DNA from 2 places in the Acetoanaerobium sticklandii genome. Region 2 is predicted to be linked to the other one. Evidence: riboswitches for the same ligand, from Rfam matches in the RefSeq annotation. Region 2 holds a riboswitch; the other holds the start of a gene.
The links. Region 2 has a riboswitch for FMN ahead of CLOST_RS11570 (ECF transporter S component). Riboswitches for the same ligand answer to the same signal wherever they lie in the genome.
Positions count from the first base shown of each region.

Region 1 (16,954 bases), 770 kb from region 2:
AAGCGGGCTCTATGGCCAAGGGTGGAGAAATATTTATTCTGGATATGGGAGAGCCTGTTAAAATAGTTGATTTAGCAGAGGATTTAATTAGGCTGTCTGGATTTGAGCCTTATGAGGATATAAATATAGAATTTACTGGGCTTAGACCAGGAGAAAAATTATTTGAAGAGCTACTCCTTGCAGAAGAAGGCATATTAGATACCAAACATGAAAAGATTTTTGTAGGAAAGCCATTTGATAAGGATGATGACTTCACTAGAAAAAGTTTAGAGGGAATTATAGAATCTACATTCGAAGGAAACTATTCTCAGCTAGAGCAAAGAATTAAATTTTTAATACCAAGCTATAGAGATAAATTAGAACAGAAAAAAGCTTAAAATGATATAAGGAAACGATAGATGATTCTTATGAATTTTTGTTTAAAGTAAAATGTCCTATAATTCAGGACATTTTTTTATGTTATAAAATTGTAATACAATTTTAGTTATTTTCAAAAGTATATAGGGTATAACTAAATAGAAAGCCTTTTGGCTAAAAATAAAAAGGAGGAAAAGGGATAATGAAAAAACTTTTATCTTTAATTACAGTTATGGCTGTTGTTCTTACGCTGATACCTTTTCAATCAACATTTGCAGCTACACCTGCTAGCAAAGTTAGAGTAAGTGACAAGGTGTGGGTTGGTAATATGGAGGCACAGCACGCTGCTTTAGTTACATTTACGGAAGATAGTAACAATGCTTGGGAGGATACTCAAAATCTGACACTTAGATTGCCTGATGGAGTTTCTTGGAACAAATTCACAAGAATCAATGCTAGATTAATTAACATGGCGGATGTTGATGGCAGAGATTTAACTATTAAGTTAGTAAATACAAAAAATATAGACAGAATTGTATTAGATCCATATTTTGATATAGAGCGTAGCGTAGAAAAAGGAGATTTAGTTCTTAGAGTTTATAGAGGCGATGTTGCTGATTCTGATAAAGAATTAGTAGTTGCTGAAATCAAGGACTATGGAGCAAAATTGACAAGCTCTGATATTGCAGAGTTTAACTTTATTAAACCTGGAAGCAAAGATGTAGTAGTGTATCTAGAAGAATTCATAGATGGCTCTTTAGTTGATACACAAACATATGACTTAGAAGTTGAAAATGCTGAAATTGACAAAGCTAAGGGCATACAAATTAAAAGATTAACTGGAGACAAGAAGTTAACATCTACTATGAATGGAGATTACGTTAAACTAAATGTAGACAAAACTCCTGGTAAAAGTAAATGGGAGCTTAAATTCACTATCACTCCTGAAAAAGAATATGAAGGAGATATAGTGCTTAACTTAGAAGGAAGAGGCGTAGAGGATAGTATTACACTTGGAACAGTTCTTAAAAATGTAGATATGATGACAGGTACAGCTACTAGCATAGGTCTTGGATTTCAAGATCAAGATGTTGCTGGTATAGAAATTACTGAAATGGAAAGAGGAGCACTTCTAAAAGGAGTTTATACTATAGCTATAAATCCAGAATACAAAGGTTTAGTATTTACAGATGCAAAGCTTAATGTAACAGAAGGAAATATTGATATTGATAACTTTGAATATAGAGATGGAAAATTTGTATTTGAAGTAAAATCAGCATCTACTAGAGCGTCAAAAATAGTTATTAATGATATCAAGGTAACTGTTGATCAATTTGGGTATCTAGGAGATTATAAAGGCGAGCTTATTTTTAATCATGGTCAATCAGATCAAATTAAGGTAGATGAAGAAGTATTATTTACTGCAACAGGATCTAAACCTTCTGAAGGACAAGCTAAATATGTAGGTCGGTTCATCATTGGAAGTCCAAGCTTTATTATAACTACAAATGGAATAAACAGAGTAGAGACTTTTGATGTAGCACCATATATTCAAGATAACAGAACTATGATGTCAGTTAAAGCTGCTGGAGTGGCTCTAGATGCAAAAGTAAGCTATGATACAGACAAAAAAATGGTTACTGTAGAGTCAGGTGATACAAAAGCTACTATGACTATTGGAAGTAAGATTCTAAACATAAATGGCGAAGAAAAAGAAATGGATACAGAAGCTGTTATAAGCAATAGCAGAACATTTATACCTCTTGCTTTTCTAGCAGATGTATTTGACGCTGAGCTTAAATGGGACAATATTACAAAAACTGTAACTATAATGAAAAATTAGAAGTACTTTAGTAAATATAATATTAGATTAATCAAGGGCACTTAGAGCTGAGAATTTAGTTCTAAGTGCCTTGTTGTTTTTAAAATAATAATTCTAACGATGCAAGATACTTTAGTTTATACTATAATAGTAATATATTAGTATTTTATTAAAAGGAGAAAAAATGAAAAAGATTTATAAAACAATGCTACTTATGTTGATAGTGATACTAGCAACTATCTCGGTTACATTTTTTGTAACCAATAAATTTCACGAGCAAGAGCTGTATTCAGTGTCTGGAGTTTTGGAACAGGTAAAGGATATTTCGGAATTAAATACTGTAGAAATGTATTTCAATGAAATCATAGATTTTAAAAATGCTAAGCTATTCAACAACTTCCAAATACCTTTCACTGAAAAATCCTTTATTTTTACTGTAAAAAGCAAAGTGAAAGCAGGAGTTGATCTTAGCAGTATTGATGAAGGAGATATCGCTATTTCTGGAAAGAGCTTGATTATTAAGCTACCTAATCCAAAGATTACATCAAAGGAAATACTGTCGTATAAGGTTTATGATGAAAAGAATGGATTATTTAACGAGGTAACTACAGAAGATACCTTAAAAGCACTTGAACTATTTGAAAAGGATATCGAAAAACAAGCACTGGACAGTGGAATTATAGAAAAATCAAAAGAAAATACCAAGCTTATTATTAGAAACTTATTTTTATCCTATGGTTTTGAATCTATTGAGATTAAATGGAAGTAAAAAATCATAGGTCTGTTTATGCTCTGGAAGATAAGGTTTAATAATTAGATTATATTGATATATATTATTTTTTTATTCTATCTTAAAACGTGATAAAATTTAGATAAGATTGTAAGAATTATTTTAATTTAATAATTACTCTTATAAAATTTGTCACAAAAGGAGCACTATATGGTTCGAAGCATAAGGACGAAAGTTATCATCAGTATGATGTCACTAGTTATACTATCAGGTATGTTTCTAGGCTATGTAAATTACATGGATTCAGAAAAACTCGCAATAGATATTATTAAAAGAAACAATAAGGCTGAACTAGAAAATATAAATGAGTATTATTTCGAGAAGCTCATATTTGACATGGAATATATAGTTAATATATGGGCTAATAATCAAGAGATAATAAACTACACTAAGACTGATGATAAGCTCTATGTAAGAAGTATTCCTGAAGATTTTATAAATATTTATGAAAAGTGGCTAGGTTTAACTGAATCGATGAAAAATGTAACTTGGTTCTATTATGCTTTAGAGGAAGACGGCTCTATATATATTGCGCCTGTTGATGAAACTATGCCTCTTGATTACGATGCTAGAAGCAGAGACTGGTATAAAGGCACAGTAGATAAGCATGGGGAAATTTTTTGGACCGAGCCTTATATAGATGCTGGAAATTCTGGTAAGCTACTTCAGACTGTTTCAAAAGCTGTGTATAAAGATAATGAACTCAGGGGAGTTATTGGACTAGATATTGAGCTTGAAAAATTCACAGAAATAATTGAAGGCCTTAGCTATTCAAAGCAATCCAATATATTTTTACTAAATGAAAAATTAGAGGTTTTGGCATCTAATGAAAATGCTTCAGAAAATTTAAGCATATACGCTAAGAAAGCTGTAAGCGGTGAGCAAGAGCTGTTTACTCTAGATAAAATCCAATATGTATCTACCTATGTGCCTATCAGTATAAATAATTGGAAGCTAGTTGCTCTTACTCAGACGAATTTAAATGAAGAGCTTAATTTAATTCGTGACAGGATATTAACTATAGTTTTATTAACAATAATAATTGGAATTTTGATGTCGCTTATCCTATCAAGAAATCTACTAAAACCCCTTAGGTCACTTATTTTAACTACTGAAAAAGTCAGCGATGGAGATTTCAAAGTCAGAAGTACTGTCACTTCGAATGATGAATTTTCAGTACTTTCTATGAGCTTCAACTCAATGCTTGACGATATAGAAAATCTACTAACCCAAAGGGATGAAAATTATATTAAAACGGTTACAGTCCTTGCCAATGCAATTGAAGCATCTGACGAATATACTAGAGGTCATTGCGATAGAGTTGGAGACATTGCGCTTCAAATAGCAGATAAGCTAAATTTGACAAGCAAGCAAAAAAATGATTTGCGGTTTGCCTGCATACTTCACGATGTAGGGAAAATTGGGATAAGTGATAGGATTTTAAATAAGCCAGGTCCGCTTACGGATGCAGAGTACGAAATAATAAAGAAGCATCCTGAAATAGGCTTTGAAATAATTAAAGAAATTGATTTTCTCGAAGAACCAGCAAATATCATGCTCGAGCATCATGAGAGAATAGATGGAAGAGGTTATCCACAAGGACTTAAAGGTGAGGATATTAGAATAGAGGCCAAAATTTTAGCTGTAGCAGACACCTATGATTCTATATCATCAGCTAGAGTATACAGAGATAGGATACTTACTAAGGCCGAAATAAGAGAAGAACTTCTAAAAAACATAGGTATTCAGCTAGACGAAGAGGTAGTAATTGCACTTTTAGAAATACTAGAGGATGATATGAAAAACTAAGTAAAATAATCAAATTTGAGAGGAGGGCTAATCATTTTAAAATCTAATAAATTTAAAATTACTATTTTACTAATACTTTTTGTTATAGGGATAGCTGGAACTATTTATTCCTTTAATTCCAATCAAAAGCCAGAAGAAGAAATATTTTTAACAGCAGAAGAAACAAAGTGGCTAAACGAAAATAAAGATGACATAAAAATTGGATATACAACTGATTATCCTCCTGTTGAATTTTTGGATAATGATAAATACGTCGGTATGTCAGCAGATTATTTCAAGCTACTAGAGAAAAAATTAGGAATCAAAATAAATATGGTAGAGTTTGATAACTGGGATGAACTGATAGAGCAAGCTAAATCAAGAAAAATATCTGGAATTACTGCGGCAACTAAAACCCCAGAGAGAAGCGAGTATCTAGATTTTACTGTGCCGTATATACTCAATCCAAATGTTATTATAACTAGAAAGAATTTTTCTGAAAATCTAACCTTTGAAAAGCTTGCCAATACAAGCATGGAAATTTTAGTAGTAGAAGGCTATGACATTATTGAGTTCTTGAACGAGAGGTTTCCAAAGCTTGAATACAAAACAGTTAAAACTCCTAGTGATGGCATGAGAATGGTAGCATTTGGTGAGGCTGATGCTATGATTATTGAGATAATGAGTGCATCGGCTACTATAGAAAGAGATAATATAACAAATCTAGTAGTAAATGTCGAGACACCGTATGAGTCAAGTCTTTCTATAGCTACTAGAAATGACTGGCCAATGCTGAGCACTATTTTTAATAAGGGATTAGCTCAAATAAGTCAGCAAGAAAGAAAAGAAATAGAGCAAAGGTGGATGCCTCTTCAGAGGAAAAATTTGTTTGAAAACAGATATTTCTGGTTTGGCTTGCTCACTCTGCTTTTAGGTCTTAGCATTATTATTATAGTTATATCTATTTGGAATGCCAGCTTAAAAAAAGCTGTCAAAGAAAAAACTAAGGCCTTAGAGGTTTCTACTCAGGAGCTACTTTATAAAACCTATCATGATGAGCTAACTGGGCTTTACAATAGAGTTTATTTTTCTGAGATTTTAGAGGAAATTCAAAGTAAACCACTTCCTCTTTCAATCATATTAGCAGACTTAAATTGCCTAAAGATAACAAATGACACCTTTGGGCATGAAGCTGGAGATAAGCTGATCATAAAAATGGCAAAGCTGATACAAAGCAATATAGAAGAAAGCCATATAGCTTGCAGAATAGGCGGAGATGAAATGATAATCATCATGCCGGAAACTGATGCAAAAAAGAGTCTAGATATACTAGCGAAGATAAAGCAAGCAACTATTAGCTCAAAAGAAGAGCCTATAAGACCGCTAGTTGCTCTTGGTGCAGCCACAAAAATAAATGAAGATGAAAGCTTTAGCAGGTTATTTAAACGCGCCGAAGAAAAGATGTATGAAAATAAAATGGATGAAAGCGAATATACCTATGATAAAGTAATAGGCTCATTCAAAAAAGCTATACTAGAAAATGAATATGAAAGCCTTGAGCATTATGACAGACTTAAAGCTCTATGTTTGGAATTAGGATATGCAATGAATTTGGACAAAGAGGATCTAGATGCGCTTGTCTTATTATCAGATTTGCATGATATAGGAAAAGCTGGACTTGATAAGGAAATTCTTCTAAAGGAAGGCCCTCTTACCCATGATGAGTGGGAAAAAATAAAAAGACATCCAGAGCTTGGCTTTAAGATAGTAAGCTCATCTGTGAAATTTTCCCATGTAGGAAAAGGAATACTAGCTCATCATGAGCACTGGGATGGAAAGGGATACCCTCAAGGTCTTAAAGGTGAAGAAATACCACTTATTGCGAGAATATTTGCAGTTGTAGAAGCCTATGATGTAATGACTCACAAGAGACCATATAGGCAAATCCTTACAAAAAATGAAGCAATTCAAGAACTAAAAAACTGCTCTGGAACACAGTTTGATTCAAGAGTGGCTGAAGTATTTATAAATATGATTGATAACTAATAAAAAAATCATCAACTTATAGATTAAGAAATCAAATTTTGTTGATAGCTCATAAGAGCCTTATTGTAGTTACGCTAAAAATCAGCTGTGTAATTATATATAGCTGATTTTTTTGAATAAATTTATTTTTATGTCTTTCTGTTAGAAACAGATACTCTGAATTTGTATTAAATTCAATATCAACAAAAATGATATACTTTTAACTAGTAAGATGGTATAATTTTTAAGGGTAATTATACCTATTTCATTGGGTAAATAATAATTACTATTTTGAAATTTAAGTTAAACGTTTATCAGATACAGATAACGGTTTAATTCATCATCTAGGCATGTCAAAATAGGTAAACAACTTATTGTACTTAAGTAATTGGAAGGAGAATTGGTAAATGGAAATTATCAAAAATGCGACTTCAAGAAATAATCAGAAGTCTAAACCGAGTAAAAGAGGGACTATTAGAACAAAGCTTCTAATGATGCCTATTGCTCTAATAATGGTAGGAGTAATTGTAATTGGTCTTTTATCGTCTTATTACACAAAAGAAAGTTTATTTGACCAGATGAGAAAGAATGGAATATTTATATCAGAGCAGTTTGTAAAAAGAGTATCTGATAACCAGCAATCATTAAATAATGCAAATGTAATGTTAGAAGCAATAATTAGAGGTGTTGGAAACACTGTAATTACTAATCAAGGACAGCTAAGCAATGATTATTTAATAAAATTAGCAAATGATATGGGCGTAGATGAAATCAACTACACCGATGCAAATGGGAATATTACTTATTCAAATCTAGAAAGCAGCTTGGGTTATAATTTTGGAGCTGATCACATATCTTATCCTATGCTTTCAGGTAAGCAAAATGAGCTTATGGAAAACATAAGAAAAAGTAGCGAAACTGATGACTATTATAAATATGGATATGTAATTAATCCAAATGGTGGAATGGTTCAAGTTGGTTTACTTGCAAACGACATCAATGCAATGACTGAAAAGTTCGGATACCAAAAAGCTGTAGAAGACATAGTATCAAATGAGAATATTGTTTATGCACTTTACATAGATAGTGAATATAAAGCTGTAGCACATAGCAATAAAGATAGAATAGGAATAGATTTAAAAGATGACAAAGGTGCAATAAGTGCTATAAAAAATAAAGAGGTATTTTCGTCTGAGTTCTATTATGAAGCGGAAAAAGTAGATGTTTATGATGTAGTGTATCCTGTTGAAGTAAACGGTTTTGTAATTGGAGCAGTAAATATCGGTTTCTCGGTAAAGGATGTTCAAGATGCAGTAGCTAAAAATAGAATGATGATTGCCCTTATAGGCATTGGAATTATTTTACTTCTTGGGATTATATTATTTGTAACTACAACTAGAGTACTTAATTTTATTAAGAACTTAAAAGGACAAGTTGGATATATGGCTGATGGAGATTTCAGTCATGATATAGATGAAAAGCTACTTAAGAGCAACGATGAAATTGGAGATATAGCTGAAGCTATAGGTGATATGCAAAATTCTATGAGACATATTGTATCTCAAGTAATGGATAAATCTAGTCAAGTAGCGGCATCGTCTGAAGAGCTTACGGCTACATCACAGCAGGCAGCATCGGCATCTGAAGAAGTTGCAAGAGCTATAGAAGAAATAGCAAATGGAGCTAATTCCCAAGCTAAGGATACAGAAAATACTGCTGAAAATGTAAATGTCATGGGTAACCTTATGGAGCAAGATGAGAAGTATCTAAAAGAACTGAATGAAGCAGCAAACCTAATTGAAAAAGAAAAAGAAGAAGGCTTCAAAATACTTGGCGTACTAATTAATAAGACTAATGAAAGTACAAAATCAGCAAGAGAAGTATATGAGATTATAATGAGTAACAATGAAAGCGCAGAAAAAATTGACACTGCAAGTACAATGATTCAAAGCATAGCTGACCAGACCAATCTTCTAGCGCTTAATGCAGCTATAGAAGCGGCAAGAGCTGGAGAAGCAGGAAGAGGATTCTCAGTTGTTGCTGAAGAAATCAGAAAGCTAGCAGAGCAATCTAATAATTTTACATCTGATATCAAAGAAGTAATCAATGAACTTAAGTCTAAGTCTCAAAGTGCTGTAGACACTATGAATATAGTTCAAAATACTATTATGGATCAAACATCAAGTGTAAAGGATACAGAAGGTAAATTTGAAGCTATTGCGAGTGCTATAGATTCAGTAAATACTATAATTGAAAAGTTAAACTCATCATCTGTACAGCTGATGGAAAACAAGAATTTAATTATTTCTCTTACTGAAAACTTATCTGCAATATCAGAAGAAAATGCAGCAGGTACTGAGGAAGCTTCAGCTTCAATGGAAGAGCAGTCTGCTACTATTCAAGAAATAGCAAACTCAGGAGAATCACTAGCATCTATAGCTGAAGAGCTGCAGTCTCTAGTAGCTAAGTTTAGAGTGTAGTTAAAAAACAAAATAAATAATGAATTAAAATAGGCTGACAGTAATAAGAAGGCTTACAATTTATTGGTTGAGTATCATGAACCTTGATATATTGTAGTAACTTATTATTTCAGCCTATTTTTGTATATAAATTTTTGGAAAAAATAAATAGGAATAATAATTTGTTACATATACTGATTAAATTAAAATGGTTTTTATATATATCAAAATTATCATTTGGAAAATATTTGTTTTAATAAAGTAACTTCAAGGTTAGCGTGTACTTTTTGTAGTAAAAATGGTATCCTATCTATATAAAATAGATAAATATTATTTAACAAAGGGAGATGAATAAATGGATAAGCTTAATGATAAGAAAGCTCTAGAAAACCTAGAAAGTATACATAATGCAGACAATATGAGTAATCTTGATAATAATGAGTTAGATGAAACAACAGAAATAATAAATGACATAGAAAAATTAGATGTAATTGATAATAAGCAAGAAGGAAAAAATAAAGCTAAGCTAAGGTTTAAGAAAAACTCAGGTGATAATATAAAATCCAATGAAAATAAATCTAATTCAATAAAAACAAAGCTTTTAACTATTCCGCTAGTATTGATTCTGCTAGGTGTAGGAGCTATTGCTTTTGCATCGTCTTATCTTACAAGAGATAGTTTGTTTGACCAAATGAAGGATAATGGAGTATTTACAGCTGAGCAATTTGTAAAGAGGGTCAATGACAACCAGCAATCTATCAACAATGCTAATAGACTTTTAGAAAACTCCATAAGAGGGGTCGGAAATGTAATAATTACTAGTCAGCAAATGATTAGCAACGAGTTTTTAGCCCAGCTAGCAAAGGATATGGGAATTGATGAAATTAACTTTGTGGATCAAAATGGGACTATAATTTACTCAAACCTAGAAAGTAGCATAGGCTATACCTTTCCAGAAGACCACATATCTACTCCTGTAAAGGACGGAAAATTAGCTGATTACATGGAAGAAATAAGACAAAGTGCTGTAACAAACAGCTATTATAAGTATGGATATGTTCATAACGTAAATGGAGGAATGGTGCAGGTAGGAATTCTTGCTAATGACATAAATGCTATGACTCAGAAATTTGGGTATCAGGCAATAATTGAAGATATAGCAAAATCCGATAATATAGCCTATGCCCTATATATGGACAGTATATATAAGGTGAAAGCTCACAGCAATCCAGAGCTGCTAGAGGGCTACCTAGTGGATGATATAGGAGCAAAGACAGCTATTCAAGATAAAAAGATTTATACTGCTACAGCAAATTATGAATCTCATGAAGTATATGAAGTTGTATACCCTGTTGATGTAAACGGATATATAGCAGGGGCAGTTAAGATAGGATATTCAATTGATTCTGTTCAAAAAGCTGTAACTAAAAATACAATGATGATTATTGGTGTTGGACTTGCTATCTTCCTATTGCTTGGAGCAGCACTATACTTTACTATTACTAAGGTAATTGCAGTAATAAATAAGCTTAAAAAGCAGATTTCAATCATGTCAGAAGGAGACTTTACAAATGATATAGACAAAAGCCTACTTTCAAACAATGATGAGCTAGGAGAAATTGCAAAAGCCATAGACAATATGCAAGCATCCATGAAGGACATGATTTCAAAGGTTATAGATAAATCTTCGCTTGTAGCTGCTTCCTCTGAAGAACTAACTGCCACTTCTCAGCAAGCAGCAAATGCATCTGAAGAAGTTGCACGAACTATAGAAGAAATTGCAAATGGAGCTAGCGAGCAGGCGAAAGACACTGAAAATACTGTTCAAAGTGTTAATGATATGGGCAATCTTATGGAAAAAGATTCTCAGAATCTAAAGGACTTAAATCAAGCAGCTGTTCTTATAGATAAAGAAAAAGAAGAAGGCTTTAATATATTAAAAACACTAATAGAAAAGACTGATCAAAGCACTAAGTCTACTAAAGAGGTTTATGAAATTATAATGAGCAACAATGAAAGTGCAGAAAAAATTGACACTGCAAGTACAATGATTCAAAGCATAGCTGACCAGACCAATCTTCTAGCCTTAAATGCAGCTATAGAAGCGGCAAGAGCGGGAGAAGCAGGAAGAGGGTTCTCTGTTGTTGCTGAGGAAATCAGAAAGCTCGCAGAACAATCTAACAACTTTACATCAGATATCAAAGAGGTTATTAATGAGCTAAAAGCAAAATCTCAAAGTGCAGTTGACACTATGAAGGTGGTTCAAACTACAATTATGGATCAAACCTCAAGTGTAAAAGACACTGAAGGAAAATTTGAAGCCATAGCAAGAGCAATAGATTCAGTAAATGACATAATAGAAAAATTAAATGAATCCTCAAAGCTAATGATACAAAATAAAGATATAATTATATCTCTATCTGAGAACCTATCTGCTATATCAGAAGAAAATGCGGCAGGAACTCAGCAGGCATCAGCTTCTATGCAGGAGCAAGCAGCAACAATTGAGGAAATCGCAAACTCTGGAGAAAGTCTAGCAGAGATTGCAGAAGAGCTTCAAGCGTTAGTAGCACAGTTTAAAATCTAATCAAAAAAAGTCTAGATGCAAATTCGCATCTAGACTTTTTTGATTTCTTTAATGGGTGGAGTTGGTATTAGTATTTTTTCAAAAACTCATTAACTTTTTTCTCTGCTTCCTCTTTAGCGATTCCATATTTTTCTTGAACCACTCCGATGAATTTATCTCTTTGACCTTCAAGCATTTTAAGCTCGTCGTCAGTTAATTTACCAAACTCTGTTTTAGCATCTCCAAGTATCTGATTGAATTTACCTTTTAGCATATCAAAATTCATAGTAATGCCTCCTTTATTTTTCAAAATATATTATCTCTATTTTATATCTACCCTACATAAGTTTTTTTACACAAAAAAATAAAATTTCGGTATAATCAAGTAGATAATAATAAAGCGTATACTTGTAAATGTGATAATATATTAATATAAAACTTGGAAAGGGGTTACATCATGAAAGGAATAATATTAGCAGGAGGATCTGGCACTAGGCTTTATCCTATAACTAAATCTGTTTCAAAACAGATGCTTCCAGTCTATGACAAACCAATGATTTACTATCCTCTTTCAGTGCTTATGCTCGCAGGAATTAAAGAGGTGCTTATTATTTCAACGCCACGAGACATTTCTGATTTTGAAGAGCTTCTGGGAGATGGTTCTGATATAGGGATGGATTTCTCCTATGCTGTACAAAATCAACCAAAGGGGCTAGCAGAAGCTTTTATTATAGGGGAAGAATTTATAGAAGATGATTCTGTGTGCTTGATTTTAGGGGATAATATTTTTTATGGAGCAAATCTTGTAAATGTCTTACATAATGCCTCTAATTTAGATTCGGGAGCAGTTATATTCGGCTGCTATGTAAAAGATCCTAGAGCATATGGAGTAGTAGAAGTTGACAGTGATATGAATGCTATCTCAATTGAAGAAAAACCAGAGCATCCAAAATCTTCATACGCAGTTCCTGGCATATACTTTTTTGATAATAAAGTCAGCCAGATAGCTAAAAATGTCAAGCCTTCAAAACGGGGTGAGCTAGAAATAACTTCAGTTATAGAGCATTATCTTAATAATAAAGACCTAAAGGTTGAGATTATGGGTAGAGGACTTGCTTGGCTAGATACGGGGACTCATGAATCTCTATTAGAGGCTTCTAATTTTGTTGAGGCAATCCAAAAAAGACAAGGGCTATATATAGCATGCATAGAAGAAATAGCCTACAAAAAAGGCTATATTTCAGATGAACAGTTAAATAAACTTGCAAGACCGATGAAAAAAACTGATTATGGACAGTACTTGATGGACTTAATAAAGTAAGTTGACTTTTTATTTTGTATGTGATATTTTTATGATGATAATACAACTTAATATATTCTTCAGGGCAGGGTGAAATTCCCGACCGGCGGTAAAAGTCCGCGAACTGCGAAAGTGGTTGACTTGGTGAAATTCCAAGACCGACAGTAAAGTCTGGATGGGAGAAGATGATTTTATATGTAGATTTTTTGGTCTATTATGCTCTGGATGTTTTTTGATATCCAGAGCTTTTTTATGAAGATTAATATATATAAACATGATTTATAAGAAAATGTAATTTGATATTAGCTAGATTCCTATTGCGAATAGAATGAGTATTGAATAATAAGAAAAGATATATTCTTAAGTATTTAAAAATAATTATAAATATTATATTAATAAATGATTAGTAAAAATGAAAGGACTGATGTAGATATGGGAGTTATTGATATGCTCGAATCGGATGAAAAATTTATGAAACTAGCTCTTTCACTTGCTGAAAAAGGAAGAGGATATGTAAATCCAAACCCCTTGGTCGGAGCAGTGATAGTAAAAGATGGCAAGGTAATAGGTGAAGGTTATCACACTGCTTTTGGAAAATCCCATGCAGAGATTGAAGCAATAAATTCTGCTACTGAGGATATAAAGAGTGCAACTATGTATGTTACCTTAGAGCCTTGCTGTCATCAAGGCAAGACTCCACCGTGCACGGAGGCAATAATTAAGAATCAGCTAGCTAGAGTTGTTGTTGCGACTACTGACCCCAATCCTCTTGTATCTGGAAGCGGAATAGAAAAATTAAAGCAGAGCAATATAGAAATAACTGTAGGCGTGTTAGAAGAGATGGCAAAGATTCAAAATGAAGTCTTCATCCACTATATGACTACGAATCTTCCTTTTACGATACTAAAGTACGCCATGAGCCTAGATGGAAAAATAGCTTGTCACACAGGAGACAGCAAATGGATTACTAGCGAGAAATCAAGAACCGATGTGCATAGATTAAGGAGCAGTGTAAGTGCAGTTGTTACAGGGATAGGAACCATACTCTCTGATGATGCTTCGCTTAATGTAAGACTTATTGACTCAAAAGGAAGAGAGCCTCATAGAATAGTTGTGGATTCGGCAGCTAGAATCAGTCTTGATGCTAAAATAATAAATCTCGATTCAAAATCAGATACCTATATAGCAGTTACTGAGGCAGCTAGCGATGGAAAACTCAGAAAGCTCGAGGATTACGGAGCCAAAATAATCATGACAAAATCAAAGGATGGCAAGGTGGATTTAGAGGAGCTCTGGAAAGAGCTTGGATTTTTAGGAATGGACAGTATTTTGATTGAAGCAGGAGAACAGCTTAGCGCAGCATTACTTGAAGCTAAGTTAGTAAATAAGATTAGAGCATATATAGCTCCTAAAATTATCGGAGGAACAAATGCAAAATCTCCTATAGGAGGATATGGAGCAAGCAGTATGAGCGAGGTCATAAATCTTAAATCTATGAATTTCACTCATATTGAAAATGATTTTGTAGTCGAAGGTTATATAAAATAAATGCTTTAGACTGTTTGTGATTTAATATTTAGTTCAAAGCTATTAACTGAATTGCTTAGAATATGGAAAGGAGCTTAAGATGTTCACAGGACTAATAGAAGAGACAGGGAGTATTTTAAATATAAGACCAGGTAGCAAATCAACCTCAGTTTCAATCAAGGCAAGCAAAGTCCTAGAGGATGCGAACATAGGTGATAGTATAGCTGTAAATGGAATCTGTCTTACAGTCACATCAAAGTCAGCTGACAACTTTACGGCAGATGTCATGCCCGAAACTATAAAAAGAACGAATCTTCACAGACTTACAAAAGGCTCAAAGGTGAATTTGGAAAGAGCACTAAAGCTAGGAGATAGACTAGGCGGGCATATGGTTTCTGGACATATAGACAGTACTGGTGAAATCATAAAAATTACTCCAGATGAAAATGCAGTTTTAATTGAAATAGGGCTAAGTGAAAATCTACTGCCTTACATCATAGAAAAAGGCTCAGTTTCTATAGACGGTATATCACTTACTGTTGCTAGCGTTACGAAGAGAAGCTTTATAGTTTCTGTGATACCACATACAAAGAAAATGACTACTCTAGAAAAAGCAATGCCAGGTCAAATGGTGAATATAGAATGCGATATGATTGGCAAATACATTCAAATCTTTGTAGCAAATTCAAATATACTGAGTTCAAATTTAACTGAGGATAATATAGAGAAACCAAGTAAACTAGATATGGGATTTTTAGCTTCAAATGGATTTTTATAAGTAGAATAAATTAATTTAAAAATGTAAGGATATTAAAAGTTTATATATGTTAAAAGTCTAAGTTATATATCATTTTGAGTCAGAGCATCATCGATATTGAGAATTTTGGAGGGATAATATGTTTGATAGTATAGAATCGGCAATAGAGGATATAAAAAATGGCAAGATGGTAGTTGTAGTGGATGATGAGGATAGAGAAAATGAAGGCGATTTGCTTATGGCAGCAGAGTTTGCAACTGGTGATGATATTAACTTCATGGTCAAATATGGCAGGGGACTAGTATGCATGCCTACGCTTAAATCTAGGCTTGATGAGCTTAAGATAGGAGCTATGGTGAGCAACAATACAGATCCAAAGGAAACTGCATTTACTCTGTCTGTGGATTATAAAACGACTCACACAGGGATATCCGCACACGAAAGAGCTTTAACTATAACAAAGCTTATGGATGATGAAGTAAGCGGAGAAGATTTCACTCGCCCTGGACACATATTTCCACTTTGCTCAAAGGATGGTGGAGTGCTAGTAAGAGCAGGCCATACTGAAGCAGCAGTGGATCTTGCAAGACTAGCAGGACTAAAGCCTGCAGGGGTTATATGTGAGATTTTAAATGATGATGGGACTATGGCTAGAGTGCCTGAACTCATAGAGTTTGCAAAGCTACATAATTTGAAGTTAATTACAATAGCTGACCTTATAGCCTATAGAAGGAAAAATGAAATTTTTGTAAAGTGTGAAGCTATATCTCAGCTACCTACAAAATATGGAAATTTTGTTATGAAGGGTTATGTAAATTCACTCACTGGTGAGCATCATGTGGCTCTAGTCAAAGGAGAAATTAATCCGGAGCTACATGTACTAGTTAGAGTACACTCAGAGTGCCTTACTGGTGATGCTTTTGGCTCACTTAGATGCGACTGCGGAGACCAGCTGGCAAAAGCTCTAGAGCTTATAGAAAAAGAAGGAAGAGGTATCCTTTTGTACATGAGACAAGAAGGAAGAGGAATAGGCCTTATTAATAAAATAAAAGCATATAATCTTCAAGACCATGGAAAGGATACTGTAGAAGCAAATCTAGAGCTAGGCTTTCCTGAAGATATGAGAGATTATGGCATAGGAGCTCAGATTTTATATGATTTAGGAGTTAGAAAGCTAAAACTAATGACCAATAATCCTAAAAAAATAAGTGGGCTAGAGGGTTATGGCTTGGAAATTACAGATAGAGTGTCTATTGAAATGAATCACAATGAAAAAAATGATTTTTATTTATGGACAAAAAAAGAAAAAATGGGACATATGTTAGATAATTTTAAAAAACAGGAGGTAGAAAAATGAATGTATTCGAAGGAAAGTTGATGGCTTCTAGTCATAGGGTTGCGATTGTAGTAGGAAGACTTAATGAATTTATAGGCTCTAAATTATTAGAGGGAGCAAAGGATGCTCTTGTTCGTCATGGAGCCTCAGAAGATGATATAACAGTGGCATGGGTACCAGGAGCTTTTGAAATTCCTCTAGTTGCAAAAAAACTAGCAAGCTCAAAT
Region 1 covers NC_014614.1:468,982-485,935, forward strand. Annotated here, with positions in the region: gene CLOST_RS02140 (polysaccharide biosynthesis protein) at 1-377, shown strand, start outside; gene CLOST_RS13395 (copper amine oxidase N-terminal domain-containing protein) at 560-2,200, shown strand; gene CLOST_RS02150 (DUF4230 domain-containing protein) at 2,364-2,948, shown strand; gene CLOST_RS13400 (HD domain-containing phosphohydrolase) at 3,120-4,778, shown strand; gene CLOST_RS13405 (diguanylate cyclase) at 4,794-6,803, shown strand; gene CLOST_RS02165 (methyl-accepting chemotaxis protein) at 7,190-9,262, shown strand; gene CLOST_RS13410 (methyl-accepting chemotaxis protein) at 9,597-11,828, shown strand; gene CLOST_RS02175 (CsbD family protein) at 11,896-12,093, opposite strand; gene rfbA (glucose-1-phosphate thymidylyltransferase RfbA) at 12,265-13,128, shown strand; FMN riboswitch at 13,180-13,298, shown strand; gene ribD (bifunctional diaminohydroxyphosphoribosylaminopyrimidine deaminase/5-amino-6-(5-phosphoribosylamino)uracil reductase RibD) at 13,507-14,655, shown strand; gene ribE (riboflavin synthase) at 14,735-15,412, shown strand; gene CLOST_RS02195 (bifunctional 3,4-dihydroxy-2-butanone-4-phosphate synthase/GTP cyclohydrolase II) at 15,531-16,748, shown strand; gene ribH (6,7-dimethyl-8-ribityllumazine synthase) at 16,745-16,954, shown strand, end outside.
Region 1: another riboswitch for FMN. It lies ahead of ribD (bifunctional diaminohydroxyphosphoribosylaminopyrimidine deaminase/5-amino-6-(5-phosphoribosylamino)uracil reductase RibD); the one in region 2 lies ahead of CLOST_RS11570 (ECF transporter S component).

Region 2 (16,954 bases):
ACAAGAATCATTTATTACGTATGCCATATTAAATTCCTCCTTCAATTTTCTATAGAATAATTAACTTAGGTTGATTATATCATGCCTTATAATGTCTGTAAATACTGTATTCTAGCGATAATTTTTCTCATTTGAGTGACGATTATCGATAAAAAGTTTCAATTGTGTGACTATGTTTTGAAATAAATTAAATAAATCCATATTAAATTTATAGGATTAGTGAAGGAAAATTTTATAAAACTTGCAATAACTTATAATTTTTATACATATCTATGTTTTTATATGACTCATATTTAATCCGAAAGTGTCATACATTTAAGTAAAGTATGTTTATCTAATTCAGCTGTATATTTTGAATATTTAACTAACTGAATAGTTTGCAATTTCTTTATTCATAAACCCACTATGGCGAAGAAATTCTTTTAAAAAGCTGTTACAAATACATATCCTATATGTTATAATCTAAGTCAAGAGTGGGAAAACGTTATATATTAACTTCTTGTGGCTATAAGTGTCACTCTTTAAAAATTTATCTTTATGATAATACTTTAATAAATGGAGGAGAGATCGGAATGAAACAGTATATTAATGGTGTTTTCGAAAAGGTTAAAGCTAGAAACGCGCATGAACCTGAATTCCTACAAGCAGTAGAAGAGGTTTTTGTTTCTCTTGAGCCAGTACTTGCAAAAAGACCTGAGTGGGTTAAAGCTAACATTCTTGAAAGAATTGTTGAGCCTGAAAGACAAATCATGTTCAGAGTACCTTGGGTAGATGACAATGGAGCTATTCAAGTTAACAGAGGTTATAGAGTACAATTTAACGGAGCTATCGGACCTTACAAAGGTGGAATCCGTTTCCATCACACTGTTTACATAGGAATCATTAAATTCCTTGGTTTCGAGCAAATCTTCAAGAACTCACTTACTGGACTTCCAATAGGTGGAGGAAAAGGTGGAGCTGACTTCGATCCAAGAGGAAAATCAGATGCTGAAATTATGCGTTTCTGCCAAAGCTTCATGACTGAGCTATACAGACACATCGGACCAGATGTAGACGTTCCAGCTGGAGACATCGGAGTTGGTGGAAGAGAAGTTGGATATATGTACGGACAATACAGAAGAATCCGTGGAGCTTTCGAAAACGGCGTTCTTACTGGAAAAGGTATGTCTTATGGTGGTTCTCTAATCAGACCAGAAGCTACAGGGTTTGGAGTTACTTACTTCGCTAACGAAATGTTAAAGCATGAAGGAATGAATTTCGAAGGTAAAACTGTTTCTGTTTCAGGTTTCGGAAACGTTGCTTGGGGAGCATGTATCAAAGTTAGAGATCTAGGCGGAAAAGTTGTTACTCTTTCTGGTCCAGATGGATATATATATGATGCAGATGGTATTACTACTGATGAGAAAATCAATTTCATGGTAGAAATGAGAAACTCTGGTAGAGATAAAGTTCAAGATTATGCTGACAAGTTTGGTGTTGAGTTCTTCCCTGGCGAAAAACCATGGGGCAGAAAAGTTGATATCGTTATGCCTTGTGCAACTCAAAATGATATTCACTTAGAGCATGCTAAACTAATCGTTGACAACGGAATCAAATTCCTAGTTGAGGCTGCTAACATGCCTACTACTAATGAGGCTCTTACTTTCCTACAAGAAAAAGGAGTTCTTATCGGACCTGCTAAAGCGGCTAACGCTGGTGGAGTTGCTACTTCAGCTCTAGAAATGTCTCAAAACTCAATGAGATACAACTGGACTGCAGAAGAAGTTGACGCTAAATTACATCAAATCATGATCAACATCCATGACAACGCAGCTAAAGCAGCTGAAGAGTTTGGATTCGGATATAACCTTGTTGCTGGAGCTAACATCGCTGGTTTTGTTAAAGTAGCAGATGCTATGTGTGCACAAGGAGATTATTAATATTTAATTAATTCATAATTGAATTTCAAAAAGCACAGGCGAATTTGCCTGTGCTTTTTATTGTAAATAAATATTAATTTTAGAGTTAAATATCCCTATAAAAAATTTTTCGTAAAAAAGGAGCTGTTTTTAAACAGTCTCCTTTTTTATTTATATAGAAATTCGGTCTTAATTTTGTTGTTTATATAGAAGTTCTTATTTTATAGGTTTTTATTAGCTAAAAAATCGTTAAACAAAGTTCTATGATAATTTGTTTCTACATTTTCAGCATAAAGTATTTCTGATTGAGGCAAGCTGTATTTAGCTTGTGCTTCAAGCATCGCTCTACTGTATAGCTGAGGTGATTCGTTGATAGGCCAGAATACAGGTTTATCAAGATTTTCTAGTAATCCATGATATCCTGAAATTTCAAGACTTAAATCTCTTGTAATTTCATCTACACTAGCATACTTGCAGTTTGTGCTATAGGTATTCATAAGTCTCTTTAGAACTTCCCAGTTTGATAAACCAGTTGCTGGTTTTATAGCAGCTGATACTCTTTGGATTCTTCTTTCTGCAGAAGTTATAGTTCCATCAGATTCCACCATAACAGCCGCAGGGATTACCACATCAGCTATTTTAGCTAGATCAGTCATATGAGTATCATGAACCATAAGGAACTCTACTGCTGAAATTTCTTCAGGACTGATATTTTCCCCAAATACCATAAGCCCTTTTATTGAATTGTCTTTAACAAGTGCAAGCTTTGCTTCGCTGTCAATACTAATACCCATATCCACAAGACCTTGGCTGTTTGCGTATGGTCTAAGCTTTATAAAGCCTTCTCTTGCAGAACCAATGTGTCCAGATAGCATTACTATTGCAGAAATCAATCTTTCTGCATCAGCTGTAACATGAACACTGTCATATACTATCATAGCTTTCTTAGCTTTTAGGTACATAGAAGCTATCTCAGCAGCCTCATCTGATACAACTACCTTATCAAGATATGCTTTTAGCTCTTCCATTCCCTGTGCATTTATAGCATTTTGGCTGTTATCAGCTAGGTACTTAGCAATTTGCTTTAACATTTCAAAGCTACTGTCAGTGATTATACTCTTTTGAGCCCAATCATCCAGTTTATTTTTAGCATTATTTACATGAATTAAGTGAGCGCCTTTACCTACTGCTTCTTTAATCTTAAGTGCTGCTATGGTGTAATCTCTTTCGAAATCTCCACCTATAGCCATGATAAAGTTAGTATTAGATAGCTCTTCTATTAGATTTGGAGATGCATCATATGACAGGCTGTCTTTTAAGCCACTTCTTTTAGCTCCAAAAGAGAATATCTGCTCAGTTCCAAGTATTTCTTTTGCGAATTTCTTAGCCATGAAAATTTCTTCATTTGTATATCTTCCACTGATGCTAAGTCCCATAGAGTTAGCTCCATATAGTAGTGATATACTTTGAGCTCTTCTAGCTACATAAAGTATAGCTTCTTCGAAAGTAGTTTCTACCAATTCACCATTTTGTCTTATAAGTGGCTTAGTAATTCTTCCTTCGCCTAGATAAGAAGCAAATCCAAAACGACCTTTTGAACAAAGCAGTCCGTTGTTTACACTTTCTTCTCTAGTAGGAAGAGATCTAAGAAGTAAGCTTCCTCTACTTTCTAAATCTAGGTTACAGCCTACTGAGCACGCTGAGCACGCTGAATTTGTATGAGTTGTTCTAACAGGAACTGGCTTGTGTACAGGAACTCTTTCCATTAGAGCACCAGTAGGACAAACGCTGATACACTGTCCACAAGAGATACAATCAGTTTCTCTTAAGTTCTTTTCAAGAGCTGGCTTAACTATAGTGTCAAAGCCTCTGCTTACTAGTCCAAGAGCTGTGTTATCCATTACCTCATCACAAATACGAACACATTGTCCGCAAAGGATACATTTATTAGGGTCACGCTTGATAAATGGATGGTTGTCTTCATCCAAACGCTTGTGCATTTCTCCCGCAAATCTTTCAGGCTTAACATCGTATTCCTGAGAATGACGGATTAAATCACATTCAAAGTAATCGTGGCATCCGCACTCTAGACATCTAGTAGCCTCAGTTATAGCTTCTTGCTCAGTAAAGCCATGCACCACTTCTTCAAAGTTGTTTCTTCTAAGCTCAGGAGCCTCGTGTCCCATATGAGTTCTGCCTTGTCTTACTACCTCTGGGAAGCTGTCAGCTGTTATATCATCTCTTTTTACAAAGAACGGTTCTTTGTGAGGAATAAGGTTTCCTTTTAAGTATGAATCCATTACTCTAGCTGCGTATTTTCCATCAGCTATAGCCTGAATAGCAATAGCTGCTCCTTTATTAGTAGCATCTCCACCTGCAAATACTCCCTCTAGGTTAGTCATGAAGGTTTCAGGGTCGCTTACTATATTTCCACCTTTATTAAGCTCTAGCTCTTCAAAGCCGTCGCCTTTTAATCTTTGACCTATGGACATGATTACTGAATCTACATCTAGGATTTCTTCTTCGCCTTCTACAGGAACGACTTTCTTACGTCCGTCTGCTCCTCCTCCAACTACTTCCATCTTTTGAAGTCTGATTTGCTTCACTCTGCCATTTTCATCTCCGATGAACTCTATTGGGTTAAGAAGGAATTTGAATGTGATACCCTCTTCTTCAGCTTCTACTATCTCAACGTCAACTGCAGGCATATCCTCTTTAGTTCTTCTATATATTACATAAACTTCTTTAGCACCTAGTCTTATTGAAGTTCTTGCAGCATCCATAGCTGTATTTCCGCCGCCAATAACTGCAATTCTATCTCCTGTTTTGATAGGTGTGTTTATTGCGAAGTTAGTAAGGAATTTAATTCCTCCTATAACTCCATCTAAATCCTGACCTGGACAATCCAGCTTTGTACTTGTCCATGCACCTATACCTACATAAACTGCATCATATTTTTCTCTTAAGTAAGAAAGAGATACATCTTTGCCTATACGAACATTAGGCTTAAGCTCTACTCCCATGTTTCTTATGATATCTATCTCTGATAATAGCACTTCTTTTGGAAGACGATATAGAGGGATACCGTATTTTAGCATACCTCCAAACTCAGGCATTGCTTCGTAAATAGTTACGCTGTGGCCTTGAGATCTAAGATAGTAAGCAGCAGATAGACCACTTGGTCCCCCGCCTATTATAGCGATAGACTTACCTGTATCTGGTTTTATCTCAGGCATAAATGGCTCATCTTTAGCCAAATCTATATCAGCCGCAAAATATTTTAGCCAAGCTATAGATACAGAGTCATCTACTATGCCTCTTCTGCATGCTGTCTGGCATGGATGAGGACAAACTCTTCCTATACTTGCAGGAAGTGGCAGCTCTTTTTTTATGAGCTTGATTGCTTCTTCATACTGCTTGTTTGCGATAAGCCCAACATAACCTTGTACGTCAACATGTCCAGGACATCCATGAGTACATGGAGCTTTACAGTCTCCAGTATGGTCTGAAAGTAAAAGCTCTAAAGTAGTAGTTCTACTTTCTACTATTCTAGGAGTACTAGTTCTAATTACCATGCCATCTGCTATTTCAGTTGAGCATGAACGAACAAGTCTAGGATTTCCTTCAACTTCTACTACACAGATTCCACAGGAACCATAGTTTTTAATTTTTTCATCGTGGCACAATGTAGGGATTTCTATTTGATTTTGCTTAGCAACCTCTAGAATTGTGTGCCCAGGATAGGTTTTTATTTCTCTCCCATCTATATTAACTCTGATATGAGGCATATTCTCATTCCTTTCGCTCATTAGTTAACGCTGATTGCGTCAAATTTACATTTTTGGTAACACTGTCCACACTTAATACAAGCATCTTGATTGATTAGATGAGGCTCTTTTCTTTCACCAGAAATACAAGATACAGGACAGGCTTTAGCACACACTGTACACCCTACGCATTTTTCAGGATCAATCACATATTTGATTAATGCACTGCACTGTTTTGCTGTACATGTTTTATTATATATATGGTCTTCATATTCATTTCTAAAGTATTTGATAGTTGTAAGAACTGGATTTGGTGCTGTTTGTCCGAGTCCGCATAAAGAACCGTCCTTAACCTTGTAGCTCAGTTCTTCAAGTAGCTCTATATCGCCTTCTCTACCTTCACCTGCTGTGATTCTCTCAAGAATCTCAAGCATACGCTTTGTTCCGAGTCTGCAGTAAGTACATTTACCGCAAGATTCTTTGCAAGTAAAATCAAGGAAAAATCTAGCCATATCAACCATACAAGTAGTATCATCCATTACAACCATTCCACCAGAACCTACTATAGCTCCAGTTTTAGTAATTGATTCATAATCTACTTTTGTGTCTATAAGCTCTGCAGGCACACATCCACCAGATGGTCCCCCTAGCTGTACTGCTTTAAATGGTCTGTCTCCTACGATTCCTCCACCTACTCCATAGATAATCTCTTTTAGAGATATTCCCATAGGAACCTCAACAAGTCCACCTTTTTTAACCTTACCAGTAAGAGCAAATACCTTTGTTCCTCTACTTGTTTCTATTCCATACTTTGCAAACGCTTCCCCACCGTTTTTAATAATCCAAGGTACGTTAGCAAAAGTCTCAACGTTGTTTATATTTGTAGGTAGCTGCCAGTAACCCTTTTGAGCTGGGAATGGCGGCTTAAGTCTAGGCATTCCTCTTTCGCCCTCAAGTGATGCAATAAGAGCTGTTTCCTCACCACATACGAAAGCTCCTGCACCTGCTTTTATTCTTAGACTGAAGTTTCTTCCAGGTATTCCAAAGATATTTTCTCCTAAAAAGCCTCTTTCAGTTGCATCCTCTATGGCTTTTTGAAGTCTTAGAATTGCTAAAGGATATTCTGCACGCACGTAAACAATGCCTTCATCCGCTCCTATCGCAAATCCGCAAATCATCATACCCTCTATTAGGTTATGTGGATCTCCCTCAAGTACAGAGCGGTCCATAAATGCTCCTGGATCTCCTTCATCGGCATTACAAACTACGTATTTCTTTTGTCCAGCTGATTTTTTAGCCGCATCCCATTTAAACCACGTAGGAAACCCTGCTCCTCCACGGCCTCTAAGTCCTGATTTTTTTATTTCATCTATTACTGCATCTTGAGATTTAGATTCGTAGCAATTTTTTATAGCTTCATACCCACCGATGTTTATGTAATCGTCGATGGATTCTGGATTAATAACTCCGCAGTTTCTAAGCACTACTCTCGGCTGCTTTTCTAATCCTTCAGAATCTATTTCACTGATCATCTTATCAGCAAAATTTTTATAGTCTTCTAATATAGGGCGTACATCTTCAGGCATCACCTTTACAAATCTGTACATCTCGCCATTGTCATGAATCTCCATGATTGGCTCTAGGTGACACATACCTATACATCCAGTGATTTCATATTCGAACTGTATGTCTTTGATTTGCTCTAGCTCATCCATTACTTTGTGAGCTCCTGCTGCAAAACCACAGCTCCCTGCACCAACAAGAACCTTCATTTATTTACCCTCCATTTCGCTTTGGGCTTCTTTTCTTAAATTTCTAAGAACCTCTACTGTCTTTTCTGGAGTAAGCTTAGCATAAGTTTCCCCGTTAATCATCATAACAGGAGCCAAGCTACAGCATCCTAGACAGGCCACGTTAGTAAATGTAAATATTTTATCCAGGGTCGTTTCACCTTCTGTTATTCCAAGTTCTTCGCATATAGCTTTTTCTATTGTACTTGCACCGTTAACGTGACAAGCCGTTCCTTGACATAGCAAAATAAGATTTTTACCGACTGGATTCATTCTAAACTGCGTGTAAAAAGTTGCCACTCCGTAAAGCTTGGCTTCTTTCATACCGGTTTTTTGAGCAATATATGTAAGTGACTCTGACGGAATATAACCATATTCTTCCTGAACACCTTGAAGTATTGTTATAGTCGCGCCTTTAATCTTACCATATTTCTCGATAATCGGATCTATAAGGCTTAGATCCACTAGCTCACGTACTTCTTCTACCTTATTGCTGCAATTGCATGCCATATCGACACCTCACTTACTATAAATTAAATACGGTATATCTAGCTTTAGTATATCATATTTAACCATGATTGCTATATAGAATTTCTATAGGAAAATTAAAATTTAAGTTAAGTTATTTAAGTGATTATAATTATCATTGTATACAATACACAGCATAAAAAAAGGACTCAAATGAGTCCTTTTTTTATTTTAATAGTATGTTACATTAAACCATCGTTCAGCATATATGATAGCACATATAAACTTTCTGATAAATTTACTTCTTCTACCTTGATATTCTCTGGCACAGTGATGTCCATAGGTGCAAAATTCCAAATACCTTTGATGCCGTACTCGATTAATTTGTTGGCAGATTCTTGAGCTTTTTCTTTAGGAGTACAAATCACTGCTATAGTGATGTCTTCCTTCTTAATAAACTCTTCCATTTTTTCTACATCCATTACTTCTAGGTCTTGGATTTTGATTCCTACTAATCTAGGGTTGATGTCAAATAAGGCTTTTACTTTAAAGCCAGATCTTCTAAAGCCACTGTAATTAGCAAGAGCCTGTCCTAAGTTTCCTGCTCCTAAAATTATTGTGTTGTAAGATTTATCAAGTCCCAAAATTTTGCTTAGCTCATTATATAGCTCTTCTACATTGTAGCCGTATCCTTGTTGTCCAAAACCTCCAAAGTTATTAAGATCTTGCCTGATTTGCGAAGCTGTAAACCCTATAATTTCACTAAGCTCCTTAGATGAAATTCTGTACACTTCCTTATCCAAAAGATCAGCCAAATATCTGTGATATTTAGGCAGTCTCCTAATAACAGCCATTGATACTTTTTTAGACATTTATTTTTCCTCCATATCGATATGAACTTTCTGTTATTTTGTTACAATTATAAAGATTTAACATAACTTTGTCAATTTCATTTACTTATGACTCTCAGTGATGACTTCTTACTATATAAACCGGCCATATGATATAATATTGCTTGATACTAGAGTTATTACCCTGTAAAATAGTATCGTTAACGTTAAAACGAAAACTTTTTACAAAATAAATATACTACTTGATAAAACGTACAATAAGACCTTCACTCATTAAGGGGATAATGAGTTTCTGGAACCTGATTGTGTTTACAATAAAAAGTTATTATTTTCAATAATCTGATAACTATTTATAAATATATATTTTATAAAGTGTATAAATATTAGTAGCAATTGATAATATTTTATCACAAATTGAAAGGTTTAGGTTAAATTTTATGATATCTATAGCAATGAATAATATAAAAAAGAGCTTTGGGGTCGATGTCATACTAGAGGATATCTCGTTTACAATAAATGAAGGCGAACGAGTGGCACTAGTAGGGTCAAACGGCACAGGAAAAACCACCCTCTTTAAAATCATAACCAAGGAAGTAGATTATGACTTAGGAGATATTTTTTATGCAAAGGATTTGTCCATTGGATATCTCTCTCAGCATGTGGATATAGAAAACGACAACACTTTAATAGAAGAAGTGCTTACGGTTTTTGAAGAGGTTATGCTTCTAGAAAAGGAAATCAGAGTGCTAGAGCACGACATAGCTGAAGCTGGTTCTTTAGAAGACCACGATAAGCTAGACAGACTTATGAAGCAGTACACAAAGAAAACCGATGAGTTTACAAAAATTAACGGCTATGCATATAATTCAGAAGCAAAAGGCATACTTATCGGCTTAGGCTTTAAAGAAGAGGATTTAAGCAAAAAGGTAAGAATGCTTTCAGGAGGAGAAAAAACTAGAGTAATGCTAGGAAAGCTACTTCTAAAAAAGCCTGATATACTACTGCTTGATGAGCCAACAAACCACCTAGACACCGATTCTGTGCAGTGGCTAGAGGCTTTTCTACGTCAATATAGAGGAACTATCTTCGTGATATCCCATGACAGATATTTCCTAGACCAGCTTACAAATAGAACCTTTGAGCTTTTTAACAAGTCTATTCGAGTATATAATGGCAACTATTCCTATTATGTTTCGCAAAGAGAAATCCAAGCTGAGCTAGATGAAAAAGCCTACGAAGAAAATCTAGCCGAGAGAAAACGCCAACAAGAAGTAATAGACCAGCTAAAGGCTTTTGGAAGAGAAAAACAAGTAAAACGTGCTAGAAGTAGAGAAAAGCTTCTTGATAAAATGGATGTAGTAGAAAAGCCAAACTACATGAAAAAACGAGCTAAGATTACTTTTGAGCCTTCAGTTAAAAGCGGTAAGGATGTATTAAAAGCAAGAGGCTTAAGTAAGTCATACGGAGAAAGATGTCTATTTCAAAACGTGGATTTGGATATATACAGAGGAGAAAAAATTGCACTCATCGGAGCCAATGGAGCTGGAAAATCAACTTTATTTAATATACTTCTTGGAGTAGACAAAAGCTTTGATGGAGATATAGATTTTGGAACCAATGTGTATCCAGTTTATTTTGACCAGGAAAGAGATGATTTACAGCCTGATAAAACTGTGCTTGAAGAAGTGTGGTCTACCTATCCTAACTTTACAGAAACAAAAGTAAGAAATATGCTAGGAGCTTTCCTGTTTACAGGAGACGAGGTATACAAGCTAATAGGAACCTTGAGCGGAGGCGAAAAAGCTAGGATTTCGCTGCTTAAGCTCATGCTTTCAGATTCAAACTTTTTATTTCTAGACGAGCCTACAAACCATCTTGATATAGAATCTAAAGAAGTTCTTGAGGATGCTATCACTAACTATGAAGGAACTGTGTTTGTAATCTCCCACGATAGATATTTTTTAAATAAGGTACCTGATCAAATCCTAGTATTAGAAGACCAGAGCGTAAAAAGCTATCTAGGCAACTACGATTACTATATCGAAAAACGTGCAGCTGAAAAAGCTGCTCTAGAATTTGCTAATCAAAGCGAGGATACTACTACCAAAACTCAGCTTAAAATCCAGCGCAAGAAGGATAAGGAAAAAGAAAAAGAAGAGAAAAAACTAAAAAAACAAATCACAGAAACTGAAGAAGCTATTCATAATACTGAGCTAGAAATCGAAAATCTAAATGAACTGCTTTGCCTTGAGGAAATATATTCAAATCCAGAAAAAGTCAAAGAAGTGACAGAGCAAAAATCAGACAAAGAAAAAATCCTGCATGAGCTTATGAGCACTTGGGAAATGCTACTCGAAGCCCAGCAGGATTAAATATCTATTTGTCGCCTAGCCTAAGTCCTGGCTTTGCGTTTAAATCTAGAGAAGAAGTATAACCATTAACATATTCATAATATCCTGCACTGCCTATCATAGCAGCATTGTCAGTGCAAAGCATAAGAGGTGGATAATAAAAATCTATCTCTTCTTTTTTGCACATAGTTTCTAACCTCTCTCTTAGAGCGCTGTTTGCAGACACTCCTCCAGCTATGGCAGCTTGCTTTAGCCCATGCTCCTTACAAGCACGAATGAGCTTTGCTGATAGCACTTCTATTACAGCTTCTTGAAAGGATGCCGCAACATCAGCTTCATTTATAGGCTCAGCTTTCATTTTCATACCATTTAGATAATTTAGCACTGCTGACTTTAATCCAGAAAAACTAAAATCATAGGAGCCTTCCTCTAGGTAGGTACGTGGAAAGCTAATAGCATGAGGATTTCCTTCTTTTGCAAGCTTGTCTATTAATGGTCCTCCAGGGTAGCCTAGCCCTATTGCCCTTGCTACCTTATCATAGGCCTCTCCAGCCGCATCATCTCTTGTCCTTCCAAGTATTTCATATTTGCCATAATCAGCGACCTTTACAAGATGAGTATGTCCCCCAGATACCACAAGGCAAATAAATGGTGGCTCTAGCTTTTCATGAGCGATGTAATTGGCCGCTATATGCCCCTCTATATGATGGACTCCTACCAGTGGGATGTCTAAGGCATAGGCTAGAGCCTTTGCACTTGCTAGACCCACTAAAAGTGCTCCCACAAGCCCTGGTCCATAGGTTACACTTATGATATCCAAATCTCTAAAGCTAACCCCTGCAGTATCAAGAGCTTCCTTTATCACTGGATTTATATCTTGAACATGGTTACGAGAAGCAACCTCAGGTACTACGCCCCCAAATTTTTTGTGTATATCAATTTGACTCATTATAATATTTGATTTTACTTCTCTGCCATTTTTAAGCACAGCAGCTGAGGTTTCATCACAGCTAGTCTCTATAGCAAGACTCAGTATATCCTTCATTTAACCTAACTCCTTCATAGACTTCCACATGATAATCGCATCTTCCTTGTTATCTTGATAGTATTCCTTACGAATACCTGCTATCTTAAATCCGTATTTGGCATATAAATTCTTGGCAGTTTCATTAGATGCTCTGACTTCCAATGTCATCTCAGCTATATCTATTTCCCTAGCCTTTTCAATCAAAGCCTCTACTATCATATTTCCAAGTTTTTTTCCTCTATACTCAGGATGAACAGCAATATTCGTGATATGGGCTTCATCTAGCACCTTCCAAAGTCCCCCAAAGGCAACTACCTTTGAAATTTCCTCGTCTACTATTACTTTGTAATATGCCAGATTATTTTTTAGCTCATCTACAAAAGCCTTTTTGCTCCAAGTATCTGTAAACGATAAAGTTTCGACTTCATAAACTCCATCTACATTATCCTTATTCATATCGTAAATCTTAAAATCACCCATTGTTTACCTCTTTGCTCATACGCTCTTCAAATTGAATCTCTGCTTGAGATTTTCTTAGGTAGACAGGAACTGCAAAACCAGTCTTTCCAAGTAAATAGTCCCTCTGTGCTAGCTCACATACGCTAGATGCTCTTACATACCTTACTGCTCTTTTTGCTTTTTTTACATTGAGTGGTAGCTCTTCATTTATAAAAACAGCATCTCCTAGTAGTAGCACTTTATCATAGGATTCCAGCTTTTTAATTAGATCTTCCTTTTCAAGTACATCTTCAGCTTCTAAAGCCTTAAGCTCTGAATTTTCAAATCTATATGCATTAAAATAGAACCTATCTCTTTGAGCATCGAAAGTCGATACTATTGTGTAAGCTGTCTCTCCTGCTGTATATGCCATAGACTCTAGACTAGATATCCCAACTACTGGAATATCTAGAGCCATAGCCATAGCATTTGCCGCGGCTACACCTATTCTAATTCCTGTAAATGAGCCAGGCCCCACGCTTACCCCTATAAGGTCTATGTCTGACATCTTAAGCTCTAAATGAGAAAGCAAGCTGTCTAAAAGCGGCATCATCTGCTCAGAATGAGTCAGCTTGTGATTTAAAGTAAACTCACCCTTTAATAAATCATCGTCCATCACCGCAACAGATAAGGACGATGATGAAGTATCTATTCCTAATATCTTCACTCCTCAATCAGCTCCTTTACTAAATCCTCATACCTTGCTCCATGAGGTGTAAGTCTCATGTTTCTGCCCTCTTTTTCCGTATATAGAAGCTCTATATCTAGCCTTTCCTTTGGAAGAATGCTCTCAATTAAATTTGCCCATTCTATGATGCAGACTCCTCCTCTAGCTAGATATTCATCAAAGCCTATGTAATACATTTCCTCTTCATCAGCTATTCTGTACACATCAAAATGAAATAGTGGAAGCTTTCCTTCATATTCCTGAACTATAGTAAAGGTAGGACTGGTTATATAGTCTTCTATCCCCATTCCTCTCGCTATAGATTGAGTCATCATAGTCTTTCCAGCGCCCAAATCTCCAGTTAAAGCTAAAACATCATTGGGCTTTAGAAGCTTTCCTATCTTTTCACCTATATATTTAGTCATTTGCTCATCTATTAAATAAATCATATCTTCTCCTAGTTTTCAAAAATCAAACATATTAAACCTTAACCTTAGTATTATAACAAAAATAGGCAAAAAATAACATCCACTCTCTTTATAATTAATTTTAGTAAGCCAGAATATACTTAAAACCTAGTTTTTATAACCAATTTTTTACACAATAAAAGCTCTTCTTAATTTAGACTATGGAGAGTAGATAACTAGTCTTAATAAAAAGAGCTGTTGGTGCAAATATAAAGTTTAAAAATAATAACCTTGTCTATAGTTTAATCAACTACTAAATCTATTGATTCTGTGATTAATAGCTTTATTAATCCAGTAGCTGCTTATCTTTTCTTTAAAATCGGCGTAACCTTTTTATAAAGTAAGGCAGTAACAACTGATATTACTATACCTTTGAAGATATTAAACGGAATTACTCCGTAAAGCACTAGAGTTAATTTATCGTGGATTGCTGAGTTTACAACTGTTCCTAGGTTGATAATAACATCTATCGGCATGATATTTGAGTAAAAAGGAATGATTAGGAAATAGTTTGAAAGTGCTCCCACCATAGCCATAACTATAGTTCCTGCTATACTTCCGATTATTGCACCTTTTTTACTTCTCATAGCATGGTATATACTGCTTGAAACTAATACAAATGAGCCTCCAACTATAAAGTTAGATATCTCTCCTACTCCGCCTGTGCTGTTATCAAACATAAAGTGTAGAATGTTTTTAATCAGCTGAATCATTATTCCTGCTACTGGACCTAGAGCAAATCCACCAATAACTGATGGGATATCTGCAAAATCAATCTTTAAAAAAGCTGGAAATATAGGTAGTGGTAGATTCATAAACATTAGTATAAAAGACATTACTCCAAGTATAGAAATCTTTACCATGTTAGATGTACTGATAGCTTGCTTTTTTGTTACTGCTTTTTCCATTATAATTCCTCCTAAAAAATATAAGTAAGATATAATTAAGAAGATAAGTCTCTGCCTATACGCAACCACATATTGCAAATAATGTCAGAAACCCTTTTACTATTTAAAATTAAAAAAGCCTGGAAATAAAATTATCTCCAGGCTTACTAATAGCGTAATAAATAGCTTATCTTCTCCCATCCAGACTTTACTGTCGGTCTTGGAATCTCACCAAGTCAACTGCCTATGCAGCTCGCGGACTTTACCGCCGGTCGGGAATTTCACCCTGCCCTGAAGAAATATTAAGTTGTATATTTATAGTATACCTATTTGCTCTATAATTGTCAATGATAATCATTAGTCAAACTTAATCTTATTAAGCTTTTTTCATGGAAAGTGATACCTTGCCTCTTTGTCTATCTATATCAATTACTCTGACCTCAACTACATCTCCTACAGACACAACCTCCATAGGATTTTTCACATATTTGTCAGATAGCTGGGATATGTGAACTAGACCATCGTTTTTGATACCGATATCCACAAAGGCTCCAAAATCTACTACATTACGAACTGTACCTTGAAGTATCATTCCTATTTCTAAATCCTCTAGCTTTAAAATATCAGATCTAAGTATAGGCGCCATTGCTCCCTCATCTCTGATATCACGCCCAGGCTTAGAAAGCTCTTTTACTATATCTCTAAGTGTAGGAAGTCCTATTTCCAGCTCCTGCGCTATATCTCTTAGGCTTAGCTCTTCTACTTTTGAAGTAAACTCAGTTTTTTCTGGATACTGAGCATCCTCTTTAGATATGCCCATCTTTTCAAGTAAGGCATAAGCCGCCTTGTAAGATTCTGGATGCACTCCAGTTCTATCTAGAACCTCGCCAGATTCCTTTACTCTTAAAAAGCCTGCACACTGCTCGTATGCAGCAGGGCCTAATCTTGCAACCTTAAGCAATTGCTTTCTAGTAGAAAACTTTCCATTTTCATCCCTGTATTTTATGATATTTTTAGCTATCGTTTTATTTATACCAGCTACATATGAAAGAATAGCATAAGATGCTGTGTTCAAATCTACGCCTACACGGTTTACACTGTCCTCTACTATTCCAGTAAGCACTTCTGAAAGTCTCTTTTGATTTACATCGTGCTGATACTGGCCTACGCCTATATGCTCTGGGTCTATTTTTACTAGCTCTGATAGAGGGTCTTGCAATCTTCTTGCTATAGATACAGCTCCACGAATTGATACGTTAAGCTCTGGAAGCTCTTCCTCTCCTAGTGCAGATGCTGAGTAAACTGATGCTCCAGCTTCACTTACTATTATAAAGCTTACTTTTCTTGAGCTTTCTTTTACTATATCAGCAACTATAGCTTCAGATTCCCTAGATGCTGTTCCATTACCTATCGCAATTATATCTATATTGTGTTTATCAATTAACTTAAGTATTTCTTTCTTAGTTTCCGCTACTTTATTTTGTGGCACTGTAGGATACACTGTTGTGGTATCTAGAACCTTCCCTGTCTCATCAACTACAGCTATCTTACAGCCAGTACGGTAAGCCGGATCCCAGCCAAGTACAGTTTTTCCATAAAGTGGAGACTGCATAAGAAGGTTTCTAAGATTCTCGCCAAAAACAGCAATAGCTCTCTCTTCTGCCATCTCTGTTATGCTAGTTCTTAGCTCTCTTTCTAGAGAGGGAAGCATCAATCTATTTAAGCTATCCTTTATAGTATCTGCCATGACAGCTTTATGGATATCAGATTTTATGTAAGCTCTTTCTGATACCTCAGTTATCTTTTCTAGAGGATAGTTTAACTTAACTTTTAAGATATCTTCTTTTTCACCACGGTTCACTGCAAGTACTCTGTGGGCTGGCATCTTACTGCATAGCTCAGAGTATTCATGATACATTTTGTATACTAGGAAGTCTTCTTTTTCTTCACTTCCTTTTTTAGCAGATGCTTCAAGTACCGCTTCCTTAAATACTATAGCTCTAAGCTTCTTTTTTAGCTCAAAATCGTCAGCAATAGTCTCAGCAACTATATCCATAGCTCCTGCTATTGCATCATCTATACTAGCTACACCTTTTTCTTCATCTAGGAAACTTTCTGCTTCTTTATATACATCCTTTTGTCCTAGAATCAAAATTTCACTAAGAGGCTCAAGACCTTTTTCCCTAGCAACAGTGGCTCTAGTTCTCTTTTTCTGCTTAAATGGTGCATAAATATCTTCGACTTCTTGAAGAGTAGTTGCTAACTCTAGAGATTTTTGTAGCT
Region 2 covers NC_014614.1:2,415,019-2,431,972, forward strand. Annotated here, with positions in the region: gene CLOST_RS11515 (DUF362 domain-containing protein) at 1-27, opposite strand, end outside; gene gdhA (NADP-specific glutamate dehydrogenase) at 573-1,919, shown strand; gene CLOST_RS11525 (FAD-dependent oxidoreductase) at 2,120-5,707, opposite strand; gene CLOST_RS11530 (NADH-quinone oxidoreductase subunit NuoF) at 5,707-7,437, opposite strand; gene nuoE (NADH-quinone oxidoreductase subunit NuoE) at 7,438-7,965, opposite strand; gene CLOST_RS11540 (redox-sensing transcriptional repressor Rex) at 8,166-8,795, opposite strand; gene abc-f (ribosomal protection-like ABC-F family protein) at 9,212-11,146, shown strand; gene tsaD (tRNA (adenosine(37)-N6)-threonylcarbamoyltransferase complex transferase subunit TsaD) at 11,151-12,170, opposite strand; gene rimI (ribosomal protein S18-alanine N-acetyltransferase) at 12,171-12,632, opposite strand; gene tsaB (tRNA (adenosine(37)-N6)-threonylcarbamoyltransferase complex dimerization subunit type 1 TsaB) at 12,625-13,317, opposite strand; gene tsaE (tRNA (adenosine(37)-N6)-threonylcarbamoyltransferase complex ATPase subunit type 1 TsaE) at 13,314-13,766, opposite strand; gene CLOST_RS11570 (ECF transporter S component) at 14,087-14,692, opposite strand; FMN riboswitch at 14,857-14,974, opposite strand; gene CLOST_RS11575 (Tex family protein) at 15,048-16,954, opposite strand, start outside.